3 regions of the Streptomyces phaeolivaceus genome follow, and region 3 is predicted to be linked to each of the others. Evidence: riboswitches for the same ligand, from Rfam matches in the RefSeq annotation. Region 3 holds a riboswitch; each other region holds the start of a gene.
The links. Region 3 has a riboswitch for S-adenosylmethionine ahead of F9278_RS11060 (aminotransferase class V-fold PLP-dependent enzyme). Riboswitches for the same ligand answer to the same signal wherever they lie in the genome.
Positions count from the first base shown of each region.

Region 1: it holds a riboswitch for S-adenosylmethionine, as region 3 does, so the genes downstream of both, F9278_RS48415 (putative leader peptide) here and F9278_RS11060 (aminotransferase class V-fold PLP-dependent enzyme) in region 3, are expected to answer to the same signal.
Region 2: it holds a riboswitch for S-adenosylmethionine, as region 3 does, so the genes downstream of both, thrC (threonine synthase) here and F9278_RS11060 (aminotransferase class V-fold PLP-dependent enzyme) in region 3, are expected to answer to the same signal.

Region 1 is NZ_CP045096.1:174,429-181,404, reverse strand. Features, by position in the region: gene F9278_RS01175 (ABC transporter permease) at 1-225, opposite strand, end outside; gene F9278_RS01170 (ABC transporter substrate-binding protein) at 229-1,851, opposite strand; gene F9278_RS48415 (putative leader peptide) at 2,087-2,203, opposite strand; SAM riboswitch class IV at 2,237-2,346, opposite strand; gene F9278_RS01165 (sulfite oxidase) at 2,764-4,038, shown strand; gene F9278_RS46740 (hypothetical protein) at 4,082-4,285, opposite strand; gene F9278_RS46735 (barstar family protein) at 4,705-5,169, shown strand; gene F9278_RS01155 (DUF5958 family protein) at 5,162-5,563, opposite strand; gene F9278_RS01150 (hypothetical protein) at 5,710-6,075, opposite strand; gene F9278_RS01145 (hypothetical protein) at 6,166-6,976, opposite strand, start outside.
Region 2 is NZ_CP045096.1:4,562,876-4,569,851, forward strand. Features, by position in the region: gene groL (chaperonin GroEL) at 1-1,500, opposite strand, end outside; gene F9278_RS21380 (cold-shock protein) at 1,853-2,059, opposite strand; gene F9278_RS21385 (ubiquitin-like small modifier protein 1) at 2,522-2,797, opposite strand; gene thrC (threonine synthase) at 2,840-4,144, opposite strand; SAM riboswitch class I at 4,162-4,336, opposite strand; gene F9278_RS21395 (glucosyl-3-phosphoglycerate synthase) at 4,468-5,412, shown strand; gene F9278_RS21400 (alpha,alpha-trehalose-phosphate synthase (UDP-forming)) at 5,690-6,976, shown strand, end outside.
Region 3 is NZ_CP045096.1:2,350,723-2,357,698, forward strand. Features, by position in the region: gene F9278_RS11050 (SLC13 family permease) at 1-1,292, shown strand, start outside; gene F9278_RS11055 (glycerate kinase family protein) at 1,318-2,589, shown strand; gene F9278_RS11060 (aminotransferase class V-fold PLP-dependent enzyme) at 2,550-3,911, opposite strand; SAM riboswitch class IV at 4,038-4,153, opposite strand; gene trpD (anthranilate phosphoribosyltransferase) at 4,360-5,424, opposite strand; gene qcrB (cytochrome bc1 complex cytochrome b subunit) at 5,577-6,976, opposite strand, start outside.

The sequences.
Region 1 (6,976 bases), 2.2 Mb from region 3:
GCCGAGATGGTCGGCGTACTGCGCGAGCACGGGCTTGTCGAAGCCGTACTCGTGGCGCAGCCTCGCCAGCTGCGCAGGGTCGACCGTGCCGGCCTCCGCCCCGGCGCCGGCCATCGCCGACACCGGGTCACCGGGGAGGAGGATCAGCACCAGGAACGAGACGGTGTAGGCAGCCCACAGCACCCCGACCGCCTGCGCGACGCGCTTGACCACATAGCGGCGCACGCGTCAGCCGATCCAGGTGTCGTGCAGCTGGATCCGGCTGGATGCCTCGAAGCCGAGGTCGTGCACCTTCTTGGCCACCCCGAGCTGGGTCTGCAGCTCCACCACGGGTACGACATACGCGTTCCTCACGATCAACCGCTGTGCCTGCTCGACCAGTTGCGCGCGCTCGGTGGCGTCGCTGGTCGCCGCCTGCCGGGTCAGCAGCGAGTCGAGCGGGCTCGCGGGCAGATGGTAGAAGTTGGCGAGCTTCGTGGAGTAGGAGCTGCGCAGGATGTCGGGGTCGGCGCGGGTGACATTGCCCCATACGGCGTCGAAGTCACCGGACTGCAGGGTCGTGGCGAACTGGCTGATCTGCCGTTCCTTGAGGACGATGTCGATACCGACGGCCTTGAGCTGCTGCTGGATCAGCTCCAGGGCGGGCTGGTTGGTGGCCGCGTTGGCGAACCAGGAGACGGTCAGGCTCAGTCTGTCGCCGTCCTTCGTCCGGATGCCGTCGCCGCCGGTCTTCCAACCGGCCTCGTCCAGCAGGGACTTGGCCTTCGCCGCGTCGTGCGCCAGGTCCTTGCCGAGGTCCGTGTAGTCCGGGGTGGTGTGCGCCAGGATGCTCGTGGCCGGCCGGGTGCCGGTCGGGAACACCGCGTCCACGATCTGCTGCCGGTCGACGGCGAACAGGATCGCCTGCCGTACCTTCACATCCTTCAGCAGCGGCCGGGAGTTGTTCAGCCCCAGGTTGAACACATTGCCCGGGTTGGCCCGTGCCGCCAGGTTCACCTGGGCACCCTTGAGCGCGCTCTCGTCGGCCCTGCCGACGCTGCTGATCGCGTCCACCTGACCGGACTGCAGGCTGCCGGTGCGCACACCGGCCTCCGGCACCACCTTGAACACCAGCCGGTCGAGGTACGCCTCGCCCTTCTTGCTCCACAGCGCGGAACCCCAGGCGTACTTGGTCCGCTTGGCCAAGGTGATGGAACGGTTCTGCACATACTGCTTCAGGGTGAACGGGCCGCTGCCGACGACCCCGTCGCTGCACTTCTGCTTCGGGGCCCGCTTCACGCTCGCCGACGACTCGATGCCCAGCGAGAACGTGGAAGTGGCCTGGAGGAACTGGGCGTTGGGCTGCTTGAAGCTCACCCGCACGGTGAGCGGGTCGACCACGGTGGTGCTCTCCACCCCGCTCAGATACCCCTGGGCCAGGGTCGCGAGGGCGCCCAGCTTCGGCACCGCGTCGAAGTTGTCCTTGACCACCTGCGCGGTGAGCGTTGACCCGTCGCTGAAGGTGACCCCTGATCGGAGGTGGAAGGTGAAGGTCTTCGTGTCCTTGCTGATGTCCCAGCTCTTCGCCAGCCACGGCACGATCCTGCCGGTCTTGGGATCCTGGTCGGTCAGGGAGTCGACGATCTGACGCAGGGAGTAGATGGTGTCGTTGCTGCCGACCTGCTGCGGGTCCACGCAGCCGGCGTCGGAGCCCACCGCGAAGGTCAGGGTGCCGCCGGACTTCGGCCGGCCGGTGCCGTCGCTCGCACCGCCGCCGCTTCCGGACGAGCAGGCGGTCAGCAGTGCACCGGTGGTGAGGAGCGCGGTCAGTGTCGCCCATCGGGCGGGGCGGGAATCCGGATGCGATATCACGGAAGTGGTTCTCCTACTCGAAAGCCGTCCCGCACGGGCTCGTGCGGACGGCGGAGATACGCGGATGGTGTCGCTCCAGGGCAGGACGACACGGCTGTGGAGGGTGAGGGAGAAGAAGGAAGGACAAGGAAGCGGAAAGGAAAACGGAAAAGAGCCGGGAAAGGGGCATGCGTCGCCGGTGCCGGAACGGCTGAGACCAGCGGGGGAACGCCCTAGATCGGCTTGGGGGCTGCGGTCAGCCGCGACACAGACAGCTGGTGATGCGCTGCAGGTCGATGTGGCGTCGGCGGGAGAACCGGGAGTGAGCCGCCGCGACCGTGCCGGAGGGACCGGAGATGGCGCTGTACCGCATGCTCACTCCTCCGTGTTCCAGGCCCTGTCAGGGGCCACGCGCTTGCCGGATCGGCGATCCGGCCGGGCTTTCACCTGGAGCACCCCACCGCGGCGGAGGGTTGCCGGTCAGCAAGCCAGGGCTTGACGCTGACACTCAATGCCAGTTGAAACTTTAGCGATCGTTTTCGCGGCCCGTCAACGCCGGGCGGGGAGCAGAGTGCGGACGAAGAGAGCGCCCCGGCGCGCGGCGCGGCCCGTATCGCGCCTACCGGAACGCTCCGTTGACATCCCCCGCCGCACGTGCTTGCATCCCGCCATGCCGTTGTCGGAGCCGCTGACCCGCCGCCGCGCCGTGGACCTCGTCCGTGTGGCCGCCGCGCTCTGTCGGCCGACCGGCTGATCGCGCGCCTCTCCGAGGCCGCCGCCAACCACCTTGCCGCGTAAGCCAGTTGTGCGCGCAACCCCTGCAACCCCTGGCGTCTCCGCCATCGCTGCCATCCCTGCCGTCTCCGCCACCCCTACTCCGCCACTCCTCCCGTCCCTGCCGTGCTCCTTCACTCCGCATGACGAGGATCCGCCATGCTCTCTCCCACCCCCGCCGGTCACCGCCACGAGACCGACTACGACCGTCGCAGGCTGCGCCAGTGGCTCGCCGGTGAGGCCAGGGCCGACGGCGTCTCACGCCGTCGGCTGCTCACCCTGCTCGCCGCCACGGCCGCCGGAACCGCGCTCGGCACCGCACGGCCCGCCCACGCCGCCGACACACCGATCGTCAAACCCCTGCCGCCCGAGTGGTTCATCCAGCGCGGCACGAACGCCGAGACCCGCTGGGAAGCCCTGCGCGGCACCGGCCACCACACCCCCAACAGCCTGTTCTTCGTACGCAACCACACCACCACCCCCGTCCTGGACGCCGCCGACTGGCGGCTGCGGCTGTGGGGGAGCGGGCTGCGCGGCGCCCCCGGCGAGGACCGGCCGGTGGAGTTCGGCTACGACGAACTGCGCGCCCTGCCGGCCGTCACCCGCACCGCGTTCGTCGAGTGCGCCGGGAACGGCCGCTCCTTCTACACGACCCAGCAGGGCGAGACCGTCACCGGCACCGCCTGGACCCTGGGCGCGATCGGCGTCGCCCGCTGGCGCGGGGTGCGCCTTGCCGATGTGCTGCGCGGAGCCGGGCTCTCCCCGTACGCCGTCGATGTGCAACCCCGGGGCCTCGACGCCGAGTTCGTCAGCGGCGGGGAGAGCCTGGGCCGGGTGCGCAGGCCGCTGCCGCTCGCCAAGGCGCTCGACGATGTGCTGCTCGCGTACGAGATGAACGGTGAGCCACTGCCGTACGACCACGGCCACCCGGTGCGGGTGCTGGTGCCGTCCTGGATCGGGATCGCGTCGATCAAGTGGGTCGGTGACATCGAGGTGTCCGCGCAGCCGCTGTTCTCGCCCTGGAACACCGCCTTCTACCGGCTGTTCGGGCCCGCCCACCCCGAGGGCGGCAGCGCGCCGCTCACCCGGCAGACCACGAAGAGCGCCTTCGAACTGGCGCGCGGGGCCACGTTCACGGCGGGGCGGAAACATGTGCTGCACGGGCGGTCGTGGTCGGGCGCGGGTGGTGTCGCCCATGTCGACGTCAGCACCGACGGCGGCACGAACTGGCGGCCCGCCCGGCTGCACGACCGCCCCCGCTCCGGCACCTGGACCCGCTGGTCCGTCGGCTGGCGGCCCGACGCGCCCGGCGCCACCCACCTGCTGGCCCGCGCCACCGACACGGCCGGCCGCACCCAGCCGGACACCGCCGTGCCCAACACCCAGGGCTATCTGTTCGACGCGGTGGTACGGCATCCCGTGAGCGTGGTGTGACCCACGGACGTCCGGTCGGCGGGCCCGGTCGGGGCCCGCCGGCTCAGTCGTCCCTGCGGTCCGGTGTCGTGGACCAGCCGATGAGGGCGCCGCGGAGGGCGGTCACCAGACGGGAGGCGGCCTCGTCCTCGGTACGGCCGCTCTTGATGAGGTCGAGGATGTCGCGGGGGTCGAACAGGGCGTTCCAGAGGACGCTCGACGCGTGGCCACTGGAAGACGCGGAATGCCTCGGCCCGCACCCGCGCACGAACCGCACCGGACCATACCCGCGACGGCACGGTCTCGGCCCGGTCCCGGGCCCGGGATGGAACAGCCTCGTGCTCACCGGCCTGGACGACTACGACGGCCCGCCCGAGGGACACCGGGCCCCGGTCCGACTGCACGACGGCCGGCGCTGGCTGGGCTCTTGCCAAGAGATCGCCCGCGTCCTGCCGCCCCGACCAGCTGCCGCGCCCCCTTGTCCTCCGGGGGTTCGCCCCGAGCGATCGGCTGCGGCGTGCGCTCGCGACGGGCACTCGGCGTGCCCTGGACCTGGACGAGGCGTGGCTGGAGATACACGACGACAGGGGCGAACCGCTCACGGACCGGCTGCTGCGGCCCAAGGTCCGTGCGTGGGGCCCGTCCTCGCACGGGACGGACCTCATCGATCTGGAACTCGACGGAGAGGTGTCCGAACCCGTACCCGAGTACGCCTGGCCCGTCTGGCGGCGCTGGCTCGCCGCCCCGCCGGACGCCCCCGGAGCTTGGACCGACCTGGACACCCGGCAACGCGGGGCCTGGCTCGACCTGGTCCGCGAACGGGGGTGCCGACTGGACCACCGGGACCGCCCCGCCGGAGGGGCGTCCGAGTTGGACGGCCGGTGCATCACCGACGAGCCGAGCCTCTATCCGGCCCTGGGTGAGGCCGTCAACGGCCCCGGCGGCTACTTCGGCGGCTGCCTCGACGCCTTGGTGGACTGTCTGCGCGGCAACTTCGGCCCCACCTCGCCCGCGACCGTGCGCTGGCGGAACGCCCCGATCGCCCACGAACACCTGTCCCACGTCCTGACACCGGAGGGCGAACCGTACGACCTGGTCACCGCGACCCTCGAAGTCCTGGCCGGGGGCGGCACACGCGTCACGCTCACATGACGGTGGCGGACAGGGCGTGCCACCAGTGACCGCAGCCACCGCGGCAGAACCGCTCGCGCCGCCGACCGTCGGCGATCCCGAGCAGTGCGACCAGCGGCCGCAACGCCTTCCGTCGTTCGTCAGGGGGAGCGAGGGAGACGATCTTCCCCAGGTGCTGTTCGATCGGGCCACACGTGATCAGCACGGCGGGCGTGTGTGTCGGCCGCAGCCCGGACAGCCGTACGGCCTCCGGACCGTCCTGGTCCACGACACGCGCCTGAACGCAGTGATGACGCAGGAACATCAGCGTCTCCGACTGCTCCTCCCCACCCAGCCCGTCGAACCAGCCGAGCCCGTCCACCATCGACCGCAGCCCCTGAGCGAGCTTGTTCAACATGACATCACGTTCAGACATGGCCGCTTTCCATCGAACAACCAGCAAGCGATGAGCCGCCTCCGAGCCCAGGTCAGTGGAACCAAGCCACAAGCCGTACATGGTCCGCTCCATGCAGGTCGCCGAGCGTGCGCATCACGCTCCAGACGGGCCCCCAGTGCGTGGCGTCACCGGCGACGGCTTCCCGGCTTCGGGTGCCGGAGCCGTCCGTTTCCCGCCAGTCGGCGGCGGCTAGTTCGGCCCAGGTGATCCACGTCGTGCCGTGGACGTCGGGCTGTCCGCCGTAGACGTCGTACTCGGCTCGCAGGCCCTCGGACGCGTCGGCCGGGAACCCTCGGCCCTCGGCCCTCGGCCAGCGGGCGGAAGCCGCGGTGGTTGCGGATGCCGAAGAGGCCGCCCAGGGCGTCGTAGGCGTTGCCGTTGTTGAGCAGAAAGAGGTCGATGGCGGTGTGCCATACGGAGTCCTCGTCCTCGGGACCCCAGAGGCGGGCGCCCGGTCGGCACTCGATCATTCCGCTGACTTCGGTGGACACGGGGGCATCCTGCCCCCACAGCCCATGTCCCGGCACTTGCTCTTGTCGGCAGAGGGTCCGTCCGTCCGGTGTTCTGACGGGGCACGGTGGTCAGGCCGGTAGGTGTTCGGTGTAGGCCTCGGTCGGTGGGTAGGGGGTGGGGCGGGTCATGCCCACGGACCAGTAGGCCGTGGTGCCGGGGACGGCGGTGACGTCGTTGAGGTACGGCGCCGGGGCCGGGCCGGACGGGCCGCGGACCAGGGTCCAGGAGTCGCCGTTCCGCTGGAGGTACGTACTGCGGGTCTGGTCCTGGAAGTTCCAGCCCGAGATCCAGGCGGCGCGGCCCCGCGCGTCGCCCGCGATGCCCGTCAACGATCCGACGGTGAAGCCCGCTTCGACACGGGCCCAGGCCGTGCCGTCCCAGTGGGCCAGCGCGGGGTTGCCGGGGCGGCCGATCGGCCCGCCGGCACCGGCCTCGGTTCCCACCGCCCAGACGTCGTCCGGACCGGCCGCGTGCAGATCGGCGATGCCCAGCCGCAGCCCCGCGATCGGCGGCAGCGCCGTCCACGCCCCGTCCCAGCGGGCCACGAGCCCGGACCAGCCGCCCCCGTTGGACCGGTCCCCGCCCACCCAGACCTCGCCCCGGCGGCGCACCACGACCCGGTAGAGGTTCACGCTCGGGACGGGCAGAGGGGCCAGCCATCGCCAGCGGCGACCGTCGCCGTGCAGCAGACCGGCGGCGCCGCCCCGGCTGCCGCAGATCCACACCTGGCGGCCGGGGCCGACCGCCACCGAGTTGAGCCGCACGTCCGGCTCGCCCCGGCCCGGGAAGTCGGCTTCGCGCCAGGTGGTTCCCGTCCAGCGCAGCAGCGGGCTGCCGTCCCCGGTGGGCAGACCCACACTCCAGGCCGCGTTCGCGCGC
Region 2 (6,976 bases), 2.2 Mb from region 3:
GGCGGAACGCGTGACCTTCGCCGGGTCGATGATGCCGGAGGCGATCATGTCGACGTACTCACCGGTCGCGGCGTTGAGGCCGTGGCCGACCGCGAGGTTGCGGACCTTCTCCACGACGACGCCGCCCTCAAGACCACCGTTGACGGCGATCTGCTTGAGCGGGGCCTCCAGGGCGAGCTTCACGGCGTTGGCGCCGGTCGCCTCGTCACCCTCCAGCTCCAGCTTCTCGAAGACCGAGGAGGCCTGCAGCAGGGCCACGCCACCACCGGCGACGATGCCCTCCTCGACGGCCGCCTTCGCGTTGCGAACGGCGTCCTCGATGCGGTGCTTGCGCTCCTTCAGCTCGACCTCGGTCGCGGCACCGGCCTTGATGACGGCCACGCCGCCCGCGAGCTTCGCCAGGCGCTCCTGGAGCTTCTCGCGGTCGTAGTCCGAGTCGCTGTTCTCGATCTCGACGCGGATCTGGTTGACCCGGCCCTGCACCTGCTCGGTCTCACCGGCACCGTCGACGATCGTGGTCTCGTCCTTGGCGATGACGACCTTGCGGGCGCGGCCCAGCAGGTCCAGCGTCGCGTTCTCCAGCTTGAGACCGACCTCCTCGGAGATGACCTCGCCGCCCGTGAGGATGGCGATGTCATTGAGCATGGCCTTGCGGCGGTCACCGAAGCCCGGGGCCTTGACCGCCACCGAGCGGAAGGTGCCCTTGATCTTGTTGACGACCAGGGTCGACAGGGCCTCGCCCTCGATGTCCTCGGCGATGATCAGCAGCGGCTTGCCGGACTGCATGACCTTCTCCAGAAGCGGGAGCAGGTCCTTGACCGAGCCGATCTTGGAGTTGGCGATGAGGATGTAAGGGTCCTCCAGCACCGCCTCCATGCGCTCCATGTCGGTCGCGAAGTACGCCGAGATGTAGCCCTTGTCGAAGCGCATGCCCTCGGTGAGCTCAAGCTCCAGACCGAAGGTCTGCGACTCCTCGACGGTGATGACGCCTTCCTTGCCGACCTTGTCCATGGCCTCGGCGATCAGCTCGCCGATCTGGGTGTCGGCGGCGGAGATGGAGGCGGTGGAGGCGATCTGCTCCTTGGTCTCGACCTCCTTGGCCTGGTCGAGCAGCGCACCGGAGACGGCCTCGACGGCCTTCTCGATACCGCGCTTGAGGGCCATCGGGTTGGCACCGGCGGCTACGTTGCGCAGGCCTTCCTTGACCAGGGCCTGGGCGAGAACGGTCGCCGTGGTCGTACCGTCGCCGGCGACGTCGTCCGTCTTCTTGGCGACTTCCTTGACCAGCTCGGCGCCGATCTTCTCGTACGGGTCCTCGAGCTCGATCTCCTTGGCGATGGAGACACCATCGTTGGTGATCGTGGGGGCGCCCCACTTCTTCTCGAGGACGACGTTGCGGCCCTTGGGGCCGAGCGTCACCTTGACGGCGTCCGCGAGCTGGTTCATGCCGCGCTCGAGGCCGCGCCGCGCCTCCTCGTCGAACGCGATGATCTTGGCCATGTGAAGTGGTCCTCCCGGACTGGGGTGGATTGCTCCGGACCGCGCTGGCGCCCGCGACGGACGGCTCGCCTGCCTCGTGGTTCCTTGCCCCACATGGCCTGCGGGCCTCACCGACCCGATCCTCGTTGTCACTCTCACCTTCAGAGTGCTAACGCCAATGATTAGCACTCGCCCCCTGCGAGTGCAAGCGGCTCTTGATGATCCGCAGGTGAACGCGCCCGTGCGCCTCCCGTGCGCGACCCCCCGGCGAGCCCGCCCCCGGGCACACGGAAGGGCTCGCACCCCCGTACAGGGATGCGAGCCCTCCGATGAAGAACGAAGAACGTCGCTGCGTTAAAGCCCGGCGCGCACTTCAGCCGGCCGCGAGTCGGACCATGTCCGCCTGCGGCCCCTTCTGACCCTGCGAGATCTCGAACTCGACCCGCTGGCCCTCTTCCAGGGTGCGGTAACCGTCCATCTGGATCGCGCTGTAGTGGACGAATACATCCGCACCACCGTCGACCGCGATGAAGCCGTACCCCTTCTCCGCGTTGAACCACTTGACGGTGCCCTGAGCCATGCCTAACTCCCCTATTACTGGCCCTTGCACAGATCCACACTTCGCGGATCCGGGTCAGACCTCACCCCCCAACGGTTGGGGGTGTGCGCCGGAACGCGTCGACCGCGGCCGAATGTATCTGTCCAACTGCCCTCTGCAACAGGTCAATGGGACGAGAATTCTGGACACGACCGGTCGGGAATGTACGAACAATTCGCCCGAATTCAGGGCAAGTCGGGCCCCATAAAAGGGAAGAAATACGCAAAAGGCCTGCACACTTTGGCTACTTCATATAGGGCGTGCGGCGCGATCAAATATGCGCCCGGCATGCAATCACTACGGTGATCGGACCGGGTTCCCCAACTGTACCGCGCTCAACCATAGAGAATTGCCCCCTCCGCTTCTCTCGCGGAGGGGGCAATTCGATGAACTCTCGGTAATCAAAGTTACCGACGGTTACTACCGGCGGGTACCGACCGGCGGTCAGCCACCGGCGACCGCGGGAATGATCGACACACCCGCACCGTCCGGAGTCGCCGTCTCCAGCCCCTGCTCGAACCGGACATCGTCGTCGTTCACGTACACATTCACGAACCGCCGCAACTTGCCCTGATCATCCAGAACCCGGGCGGCGATCCCATTGTGGTTCTTTTCGAGATCGGCGATGACTTCGCCAAGGGTGGCCCCCTCGGCGGTCACCTCGGCCTGCCCACCCGTGTAGGTGCGAAGGATGGTGGGGATGCGGACGGAAACGCTCACGATGGGACCTCCGGTCGGGAATGTGTGCTGTTCGAGGCGGTCTTACGCGAGACCGGCCTCATGGAACGAATCGAGGTTGGGCCGGATGGTCGCGGTCAGCCCGGTCCCGGCCACCGCGTCCAGGGTCTTGAGACCGTCCCCCGTGTTGAGGACGACGGTCGTCAGCGTCGGGTCGAGCACCCCGTCCTCGATCAGCTTCTTCGCGACCCCCACGGTCACCCCGCCCGCGGTCTCCGCGAAGATCCCCTCGGTCCGCGCCAGCAGCTTGATCGCCTCGACGACCTGCTCGTCCGTCACGTCCTCCACGGCCCCACCGGTCCGCCGCGCGATGTCGATCACATACGGCCCGTCCGCCGGGTTGCCGATCGCCAGCGACTTCGCGATGGTGTTCGGCTTCTGCGGGCGCACCACGTCGTGCCCGGCCTTGAAGGCCACCGACACCGGCGAGCACCCCTCCGCCTGCGCACCGAAGATCTTGTACGGCTTGTCCTCGACGAGCCCGAGCTTGATCAGCTCCTGGAGCCCCTTGTCGATCTTCGTGAGCTGCGACCCGGAGGCGATCGGCACCACCAGCTGGTCGGGCAGCTGCCAGCCGAGCTGCTCGCAGATCTCGTACGCGAGGGTCTTGGAGCCCTCCGCGTAGTACGGCCGCAGATTGACGTTCACGAAGCCCCAGCCCTCGCCGGCCGGGTCGCCGATCAGCTCGGAGCAGAAGCGGTTCACATCGTCGTAGTTGCCCTCGATGCCGACCAGCGCGCCGCCGTAGACGGCGGCCATGACGACCTTGCCCTGCTCCAGGTCGTGCGGGATGAACACACAGGACCGGAAGCCGGCGCGGGCGGCGGCGGCGCCGACGGCACCGGCCAGGTTGCCCGTGGAGGAGCAGGAGAGGGTGGTGAAACCGAAGGCACGGGCCGCTTCGAGGGCCTGGGCGACGACGCGGTCCTTGAAGGAGTGCGTCGGATTGCCCGAGTCGTCCTTGATGAAGAGCTTGCCGGTGTCGACGCCGAGCGCGGCGGCCAGGTTGTCGGCCTTGACGAGCTGGGTCCAGCCGGGGTTGATGTTCGGCTTGGTGGCCACATCGGCGGGGACGGGCAGGAGGGGCGCGTAACGCCAGATGTTCGCGGGCCCGGACTCGATCCGCTTCCGCAGCTCCTCCGTGTCGTAGGAGGAGTAGTCGTACGCGATCTCCAGCGGCCCGAAACACTCCTCGCAGGCGAAGACCGGTCCGAGAGGTACGCGGTGTCCGCACTCGCGACAGCTCAGGGCGGCGGCGGGGCCGAGGTCTACTGTGGAGGCGGAGCCGGATTCGGATTCGGTGGTGCTTGCAACAGTCTGCGCAGCCATGGAGGCGAGGCCCTTTCTCCTCATCTTCCTCACGACGCACTTCGCCGTGAGACGGATTTGGCACCTTCCCGAGCCGGGAGCCTCACCACGATGACGATGATCGAATGACGATGATCGGATGACGTGGTCAGACCGGCTGGAGGGTTGCCGGGGCTTCATCGGGCCGTATCCCTCTGCCCCTCTGGATGAGCGGTATTTGGTTGTATACGCCGACGGGCACCGACATGCGATGGTCACCAGCGTTGTCCAAGACTGTAACCGAAGGCCAGGACAGTTGAGAGAGCCGTCCGAACCGCGAGATGAACGCAGAGGAGCCGCGCACTGTGCTGAAGGAAGTCGAGCGCTGGCTGAGCACCCGCTCCTGGTCCATGTCCGACCGCCCGCTCCACAAGATCATGGCCGCCAAACGGGCCACGGGACAGACGGTCAGCGTCGTCCTGCCCGCGCTGAACGAGGAGGAGACGGTCGGCGACATCGTCGCGATCATCCGTCATGACCTCATGCGGCAGGTCCCGCTCGTCGACGAGATCGTGGTCGTCGACTCCGGTTCGACCGACCGGACGTCCCAGGTCGCGGCAGCCGCCGGGGCGAGGGTCGTGCACCGCGACGCGATTCTGCCCCGCCTCCCGGCCGTCCCCGGCAAGGGCGAGGTGCTGTGGCGGTCGCTCCTGGTGACCTCGGGCGACATCGTCTGCTTCATCGACGCGGACCTCAAGGAGTTCTCGTCGGACTTCGTCTCCGGGATCGTCGGCCCGCTGCTCACCGACCCCGGTGTGGACCTCGTCAAGGCGATGTACGACCGGCCCCTCGGCTCCGCCGCCGGCCAGGGCGGCCGTGTGACCGAACTCATGGCCCGCCCCCTCCTCAACATGCACTGGCCCCAGCTGGCCGGCTTCGTCCAGCCGCTCGGCGGCGAGTACGCGGCGCGGCGGTCGCTGCTGGAGCAGCTTCCGTTCCCCGTCGGCTACGGCGTCGAGCTGGGCATGCTGGTCGACGCGCTGCACCTCGTCGGCCTCGACGCGCTCTCCCAGGTCGATGTGGGTGTCCGCAAGCACCGGCACCAGGACGGGGCGGCACTGGGGCGGATGTCCGCGGCGATCTATCGCACCGCCCAGCTGCGGCTGGCCCGCGGCCACCTGATCCGGCCCGTCCTCACCCAGTTCGAACGCGGACGCGAGGGCTTCGAGCCGCGCACGTACTCGGTGGACCTGGAGGAACGGCCGCCGATGGTGGATGTCGAGGAGTACGTGGAGCGCAAGGCGGCGTGATCTTTTGGGGCGGCGGGGGTGCGTTGCGTTGTCGGGTGCGGGTCCGGTGGGGGCTGGTCGCGCAGTTCCCCGCGCCCCTGAAAAAGCAGGGGCCGCGCCCCGTGCTTTTTCAACGGCCCGCAGGGGCCGTTGTTCTCAGGGGCGCGGGGAACTGCGCGAGAAGCCCCACCGGACCCCCACCCGCCGACGAACGCCGCACCCCCCACCCCACTGGGCACTCCTGTATACGGCCGAACCCCACGTTTGACCGGCGGAGCCCTTGGCTAGGTTGAGCCCTATGGCCTCCACACGCGGTGCCCAGATCCTCGTCGCCTCCAACCGCGGCCCCGTCACGTACGCACAGGACGACACGGGCGCCCTCACAGCGAAGCGCGGCGGCGGCGGCCTCGTGTCCGGGCTCTCCGCGATCGACCCGGAGTCGGGCGCGGTCTGGGTGTGCTCGGCACTCGGCGACGGCGACCGCGAGGCCGTACGACGCGGAGTCGCAGAGCCGGGCGTACGGATGCTGGACATCCCGGCCGACGTGCACCACGACGCGTACAACGGCGTCGCCAACTCCACGCTGTGGTTCGTGCACCACATGCTCTACCAGACCCCGCTGGAGCCGGCCTTCGACGCGGAGTTCCGCCGCCAGTGGGCGTCGTACGAGACGTACAACCGCGCCTTCGCCGAGGCCCTCGCGCAGGAGGCGGCGGACGGCGCGGCCGTCCTCGTCCAGGACTACCACCTGACCCTGGCCCCCCGGATGCTCCGCGAACTCCGCCCCGACCTGCGGATCGGCCACTTCTCGCACACCCCGTGGGCACCCGTCGACTACTTCCGGCTGCTCCCCGACGACATCGCCGCCCAGGTCCTCGACGGCATCCTCGGCGCCGACCGGGCCGCGTTCCTCACCCGGCGGTGGGCGGACGCGTTCACCGAGTGCGCGCGTGCCGTCCTCGGCCCCGACGCCCTGTCGGGCACCCGGATCGGCGTGCACGGCCTGGGCGCCGACGCGGACTTCCTGCGGACCCGCGCGCACCAGGCGGACGTCGACGACCGCGTCGCCCTGCTGCGGGAGCAGATCGGTACGGCCCCGGACGGCCGTCCGCGCCGCACGATCGTCCGCGTCGACCGCACGGAGCTGTCGAAGAACATCGTGCGCGGCCTGCACGCCTACCGGCACCTCCTCGACGAGCACCCCTCCTGGCGCGAACGCGTCGCGCACATCGCCTTCGCGTACCCGTCGCGGCAGGACCTCGCGGTGTACCGGGACTACACGGCCGAGGTCCAGCGGGTCGCGGACGACATCAACGAGCGGTACGGGACGCCGGGTTGGACCCCGGTCATCCTCCATCTGAAGGACGACTTCGCCCGCTCCCTGGCGGCGTACCGGCTCGCGGACGTGGCCCTCGTCAACCCCATCCGCGACGGCATGAACCTGGTCGCGAAGGAGGTGCCGGTGGTCTCCGACGAGGGATGCGTGCTGGTGCTGTCGCGGGAGGCCGGGGCGTACGAGGAGTTGGGGGACGACTCGGTGGTGGTGAACCCGTACGACGTGGTGGGCACGGCGGCGGCGCTGCAC
Region 3 (6,976 bases):
CCCTGGCCACCGCCGCCTGGATCGGCACCCCCATCGACGACACCTACATCGCGCTGGGCGCGGGCCTCGCCCTCACCGTCACCGGGGTCATCAGCAACGACACCCTCTTCGGCACCCTCGGCGACGACACCGTATGGCTGCTGATCTGCGCGTTCGTACTGGCGGCGGCGGTGACCCGGACGGGCCTCGCGGGGCGGGCCGCCGCGTTCCTGGTCAGCGGCGCGCGAACCGTACGCCAGCTGACGCACCTGACGACGGCCGCACTCGTGGTGACGGCGTTCGCGGTGCCGGCCACCTCCGGCCGCGCCGCCCTCGCGCTCCCCGTGTTCCTGGCCCTCGCGAAGGCGCTGGCCGACCGGAGACGACTGGTCGTGATGCTCGCGCTGCTGTTCCCGACCGTGATCCTTCTGTCGGCGGTGGCGACCCTGATCGGCGCGGGCGCGCATCTGATCACCGTGTCGGTGCTGTGGGAGGCGACCGGCGACCGGATCGGGTTCACCGAATGGCTGCTGCTGGGGCTGCCGCTGGCGATCGTGTCGTCCCATCTGGCGGCCGAGGCCGTGCTGTTGACGACGACCCGGCGCGCGGACCGCCGGGGCCCCGTGAAGATCACGGTCGAGGAGATCCAGCTGCACAGCGAGCAGCCGGTGACCGGCCCCTGGTCCCCCGCCGAGTCGCGCTGCGCCCTGCTGCTGGCCACGGTCGTGGTCCTGTGGTGCAGCGAGCCGCTGCACCGGGTCTCCCCGGCGGTGGTCGCGCTGATCGGCGCGGTCGTCGCCGCCTCACCGGCGCTGGGCACCGTGCGGCTGAAGGACGCGCTGCGGACCGTGCCCTGGTCGATGCTGCTCTTCATGGCCGCGACGATGGCGATGGGCGTCGCGCTCAGCGACTCGGGAGCGGCGAAGTGGCTGGTCTCCGGGCTGCCCGCGGCCGTCTCCCCCCTGGTGTTCCTGGTGGCGGTCGTGGCGGTCAGCACGGCCGCGCATCTGGTCCTGCAGTCCCGGTCGGCGCGCTCCTCGGTGCTCGTCCCGCTGGTCGTCGCGGCGGCCGTGGGCGCCGGGGTCAACCCGGTCGCCGCCGCGCTCGCCTCCACCGCGGCGGCGGGCTTCTGTCACACCCTCCCCGCCTCCGCCAAGCCGGTCGCCCTCTTCGCCGACCTGCCCGGCACCCCCACCTACACCCCGCGCGACCTGCTGCGGCTCTCCGCCGTGCTGGCCCCGCTGACCGCCGCCCTGGTCGTGCTCTTCGCAGTGGTGCTGTGGCCGGCGCTGGGCGTCCCGCTCGTCCCGTAACCCACTCTCCAGGAGCCCTGAGCACATGCTGAACCGAGTCGCCGTAGCCCCCAGTGGCTTCAAGGAGTCCCTGTCCGCCGAGGCCGCCGCCGACGCCATCGCGGAGGGCGTCCGCCGGGTCCTGCCCGACGCGGAGGTGGACCTGATCCCGCTGGTGGACGGCGGCGAGGGCACGGCCGCCGCGCTGGCCGCCGCCACCGGGGGCCGGCTGGTCCCCCGGATCGCCACGGGCCCGGTCGGCGCACCGGTCGACACCCACTTCGCCCTCATCGGCTCCCACGGCCCGGCGACGACGACGGCGGAGACGGCCGTGGTCGAGATGGCGGCCGTCGCGGGCCTCTCCCTCGTCCCGCACACCCTCCGCGACCCCGGCGCCACGACCACGTACGGCGTCGGCGAACTGATCCGTGCCGCGCTCGACACCGGCGTACGGCGGATCCTGGTCGGCTGCGGCGACTCCGGGACGTCGGACGGCGGGGCCGGTGCCCTCCAGGCGCTGGGCGCGCGACTGCTGGACGCGGACGGTGTCGAACTGCCGCCGGGAGGCGGGGAGTTGCCCCGGCTGCGCCGCGTCGACCCGTCCGGCCTGGACCCCCGCCTCGCGGACGTGGAACTGCTGGTCGCCTGCAACCCGTTCAACGTGCTGTGCGGCGAGCGGGGGGTCGCCCGGGTCTTCGGCCCGCAGAAAGGGGCGACGCCGGAGCGGGTCGAGGAACTCTCGGCGGGCCTGGAGAACTGGGCACGTGTCCTCACCCGCGACCTCGCCCCGCCGCGTACGGATCTCCGGACCGGCCCCGGCACGGGCGCCTCGGGCGGGCTCGGCGCCGGGCTGGCCGCGCTGGGGGCCCGGCTGCTCCCCCGCTTCGAGGTGCTGCTGGGCCATCTGGACCTCGACGCCCGGCTGGCCCGCGCCGATCTGGTCATCACGGCCGAGGGCGCCCTCGATCACCAGACCCCTCGGGGCAAGGTGCCCGCCGAGGTGGCCCGCCGCGCCAAGCTGCACGGCCGCCCGGTCCTCGCCCTCGCGGGCACCCTGGGCGAGGGCGCGCACCAGGTGCCCGGCGTGGACGCGTACACCGGCATCCTGCCCGCGCCGATGGCCCTCGCCGAGGCCCTGGTCCGCGCACACGAGCTGCTCACGGACGCCACGGAACGGGCGCTACGGATGATCGTGCTGGGCGCGCGGGTGACGGCCGGAACGGCCGGAACGGCCGGAACGAATGGCGCGGTCAGCGCGGTTCAGACGGCTGGCGCGGTTCAGACGGCCGGGACGCAACGACCGTCCTCCGTGCGGTAGTTCCACTGCGCGCCGTTGCTCACCAGCTCCTTCACCGCGCCCACGAACCGCTCCACGTGCTCGTCGGGGGTGCCCGCGCCGAAGCTCACCCGGATCGCGTTGAGGGACCGCTCGCCGGGCGCGGCCTCGGGTGCGCCGCACTCGCCCTGCGCCTGCGGCTCACTGCCGAGGAGGGCGCGGACGAGGGGGTGCGCGCAGAAGAGACCGTCGCGTACGCCGATGCCGTACTCGGCGGAGAGCGCGGCGGCGAAGTGGGAGCTGTTCCAGCCCTCTACGACGAAGGAGAGGACACCGACGCGCGGGGCGTCGTCCCCGAAGAGGGAGAGGATCCGCACCTCGGGCACCTCGGCTAGCCCGGCCCGTACGACGTCGATCAGATACCGCTCACGGGCGACCAGCGTGTCGAACCCGGCCTCGGTGAGGGCCTTGCAGGCGGAGGCGATGGAGTAGGCGCCGATGACGTTGGGCGAGCCGGCCTCGTGCCGGGCGGCGGTCTCGTGCCACTCGACGTCCACACCGCCGTCGGTGCGCCGGGTGACCTTGCGGGAGGCTCCGCCCCCGGCGAGGTACGGCTCGGCCGCGGTGAGCCAGTCGGCGCGGCCGGCGAGGACGCCCGAGCCGAAGGGCGCGTACAGCTTGTGGCCGGAGAAGGCGACCCAGTCGACGTCCAACTCCTGTACGGAGACGGGGTGGTGGGGTGCCAGCTGGGCCGCGTCGAGCACGATCCGCGCACCGTGCGCGTGCGCGGCGGCGGCCAGCTCCCGCACCGGCCAGATCTCCCCGGTGACATTGGAGGCACCGGTGACGCACACCAGCGCCGGCCCGAACGGGTCGCGTCCGGCGAGCGCGGTCTCCAGGGTGGCGACGGCCTGCTCGGGCGTCCGGGGCGCGTCCAGGTAGGTCACCCGCGCGTCCCGCCAGGGCAGCAGCGAGGCGTGGTGCTCGGTCTCGAAGACGAAGACCTGGCAGTCGGCGGGGAGGGCGGCGGCGAGGAGGTTCAGCGAGTCGGTGGTCGACCGGGTGAACACGACCTGGTCGCCGTCCCGGCAGTCGAGGAACTCGGCGACGGTCCTCCGGGCGTTCTCGAAGAGGTCCGTCGACAGCTGCGAGAGGTACCCGGCGCCCCGGTGCACGCTCCCGTAGTACGGCGCGTACGCCGCCACGTCGTCCCAGACGCGCTGCAGGGCCGGGGCGCTGGCCGCGTAGTCGAGGGCGGCGTAGGTGACCTCGCCGCCGGTGACGAGCGGGACGGTGACATCTCGCCCCAGAACGGACAACGGGGCACAAACGGACTGGTCGGCGGCAGCGGTGAAGACGGACATGGCGAACTCCCGTGAGAGGCATGCGCGAAGGAAGGGAAGGGCGCATGTGGAGGAAAGAGAGAAGGGTGCGCGGAGGCGGGGCTCGGCGGCCCTATCGCATTCGCTTGCTCACGGAAGACTCCCTCGTAACCGCGCTTGCCGTAGACCTCGCTGCCTATGGCCCGGTCTTCACCCGGGGCACCCCGCCACGGACGGAGGGTTGCCGGACAGCCAGCCGGGGCTATGGGCTGTCACTCATGACCTGTCGAAAACCTACGTGAAGTGATCGTCGCGCCGCAACTTGTGTCCGGATGTTGGGCGGGTGCGGGCCGGTGGGGGCCGGTGGGGGCCGGTGGGGCTTCTCGCGCAGCCCCGGCTTTTCAGGGGCGCGGGGAACTGCGCGACCAGCCCCCACGCACCCGCACCCGCACCCGCACCCGCACCCGCACCCGCACCCGCACCCGCAGAACTACCGGTTCGTCGCCGCGACCCACCGCTCAAGGGCCCGCCGAGCCGCCCCGGAATCGATCGACTCCGCCGCCTTCGCCATCCCGTCCCGCAGCTGCTCCGCGAGCGACGCGGATGTCGGGTCCAACGCCACCAGCGCCGCCGCCGAGTTGAGCAGGACCGCATCCCGCACGGGACCGGTCTCCCCACCCAGCAACCGCCGCGCGACATCCGCGTTGAAGGACGCGTCGGCCCCCCGCAGCGCCTCCACGGGCACCAGCTCCAGGCCGACGTCACGCGGGTCGAACGCCTCTTCCGTCACCTTGCCGTCCCGGACGACCCACACCCGCGACGTCGCCGTGGTCGTCAGTTCGTCCAGGCCGTCGTCGCCGCGGAAGACCAGTGACGAGTTGCCGCGCTCGGCGAGGACACCGGCCATGATGGGCGCCATCCGGGGGTCGGCGACACCGACCGCCTGGGCCCGCACCTTCGCCGGGTTCGCCAGCGGCCCCAGCGCGTTGAAGACGGTCCGGATGCCCAACTGCCCGCGCGCGGCGGCCACATGACGCAGCGCCGGATGGAACTTCACCGCGAAGCAGAAGGTGATCCCGGCCTCCTCGGCGACCTCGGCGACCCGCTTCGGCGTCAGCTCCAGATTGACGCCCAGCTTCTCCAGCACATCGGAAGCCCCGGACGCAGACGACGCGGCCCGGTTGCCGTGCTTGACGACCTTCGCGCCCGTACCGGCGACGACGATCGACGACATCGTGGAGATGTTGACGGTCTTGGCGCCGTCCCCGCCCGTACCGACGATGTCGACGGTCTTCCCGGACACCTCGATGACATTGGCGTGCTCGTACAGCGCCTCGACGAGACCGGTGATCTCGTCGACGGTCTCCCCCTTGGCCCGCAGCGCCACCACGAACCCGGCGATCTGCGCGTCCGTCGCCTCACCGCGCATGATCTGGTCCATCGCCCAGAACGTGGCGCCGGCGTCCTGGTCCTGCCCGGAGAGCAGCGCGTTCAGCACGGTGGGCCAGGAACGGCCCGCCGCGGTGTCGCCTCCAGCGGGGGTCACAGCGCTCATAGCCGCTCCTGGGTGTCGTGGCGCGCGAGATGCCGCGCGATCCATGAAATCAAAAGTGCGCTCCCACCCTATCCAGCCACGGGCACGGCGAAGGGCCCCCGTCCGAAGATCGGACGGGGGCCCTTCGACCGTGGTGTGGCGAAGCGAAGCGATCAGTGGTGGCCGTGGCCGCTCGTGATCTCCTTGTACTCCTCGACGGTCGGCTTGGCGATCTGGCTGTCCTCGCCGTAGTAGCCCTTGCTCAGCTTGGCGCGGAGCTTCTGCAGGCGGGTGACCTTGCGGGCGACACCGTTCTCGTCGACCGCGGCACCGATCTCGGCCGGGGCGTACTGCTCGTGCGCCGTGAGCGTGTGCAGCTGCTCCTGGCTGAGCGGCTCGTGGACCTCGATGAACTCACCGTGCGGCAGGCGCTTGATGATGCCGGTCTCGCGACCGTGCAGGATCTTGTCCTTGTCCCGCCGCTGCAGGCCGAGGCAGATGCGCTTGGTGACGATGAACGCGAGGACCGGGGCCACGAAGAACGCGATCCGGACGAACCAGGTGATCGAGTTGATCGACAGGTGGAAGTGGGTCGCCCAGAGGTCGTTTCCACCACCGATCAGCAGGACCATGTACCAGGTGATCCACGCGACACCGAAGGCCGTACGGGTCGGGGCGTTGCGCGGGCGGTCCAGGATGTGGTGCTCGCGCTTGTCGCCGGTGACCCAGGACTCGATGAACGGGTAGACCGCGATCGCCACCAGGACCAGCGGGAAGATCACCAGCGGGATGAACACACCCAGGACGAGCGTGTGGCCCCAGAAGTTGATCTCCCAGCCCGGCATGACACGGATCAGGCCCTCGGAGAAGCCCATGTACCAGTCGGGCTGGGCGCCGGTGGAGACCTGGTCGGGCCGGTAGGGGCCCATGGTCCAGATCGGGTTGATCGTGGCGATCGCCGAGATGACCGCGATGACACCGAAGACCAGGAAGAAGAAGCCGCCCGCCTTCGCCATGTACACGGGGAGCAGCGGCATGCCGACGACGTTGTTGTTCGTCTTTCCGGGGCCCGCGTACTGCGTGTGCTTGTGGTAGAAGACCAGGATCAGGTGCGCCACCAGCAGGCCGAGCATGATGCCCGGCAGCAGCAGGATGTGGACCGAGTAGAAGCGGGCCACGAAGTCGCCGCCCGGGAACTCGCCGCCGAAGAGGAAGAACGACAGGTACGTGCCGACGATCGGCACGGACAGGACCGCGCCCTCCATGAAGCGGACACCGGTGCCGGAGAGCAGGTCGTCCGGGAGCGAGTAGCCGGTGAAGCCGGTGAACATGCCGAGGACGAACAGCAGGAAGCCGAACAGCCAGTTGACCTCACGCGGCTTGCGGAACGCGCCCGTGAAGAACACCCGCATCATGTGCACGAACATGCCGGCGAGGAAGACCAGCGCCGCCCAGTGGTGGATCTGCCGGATCAGCAGACCACCGCGCACCTCGAAGGAGATGTGCATGGTCGAGTTGAACGCCTCGGACATCAGCTGTCCCTGCAGCGGGACGTAGCTGCCGTGGTACTCCA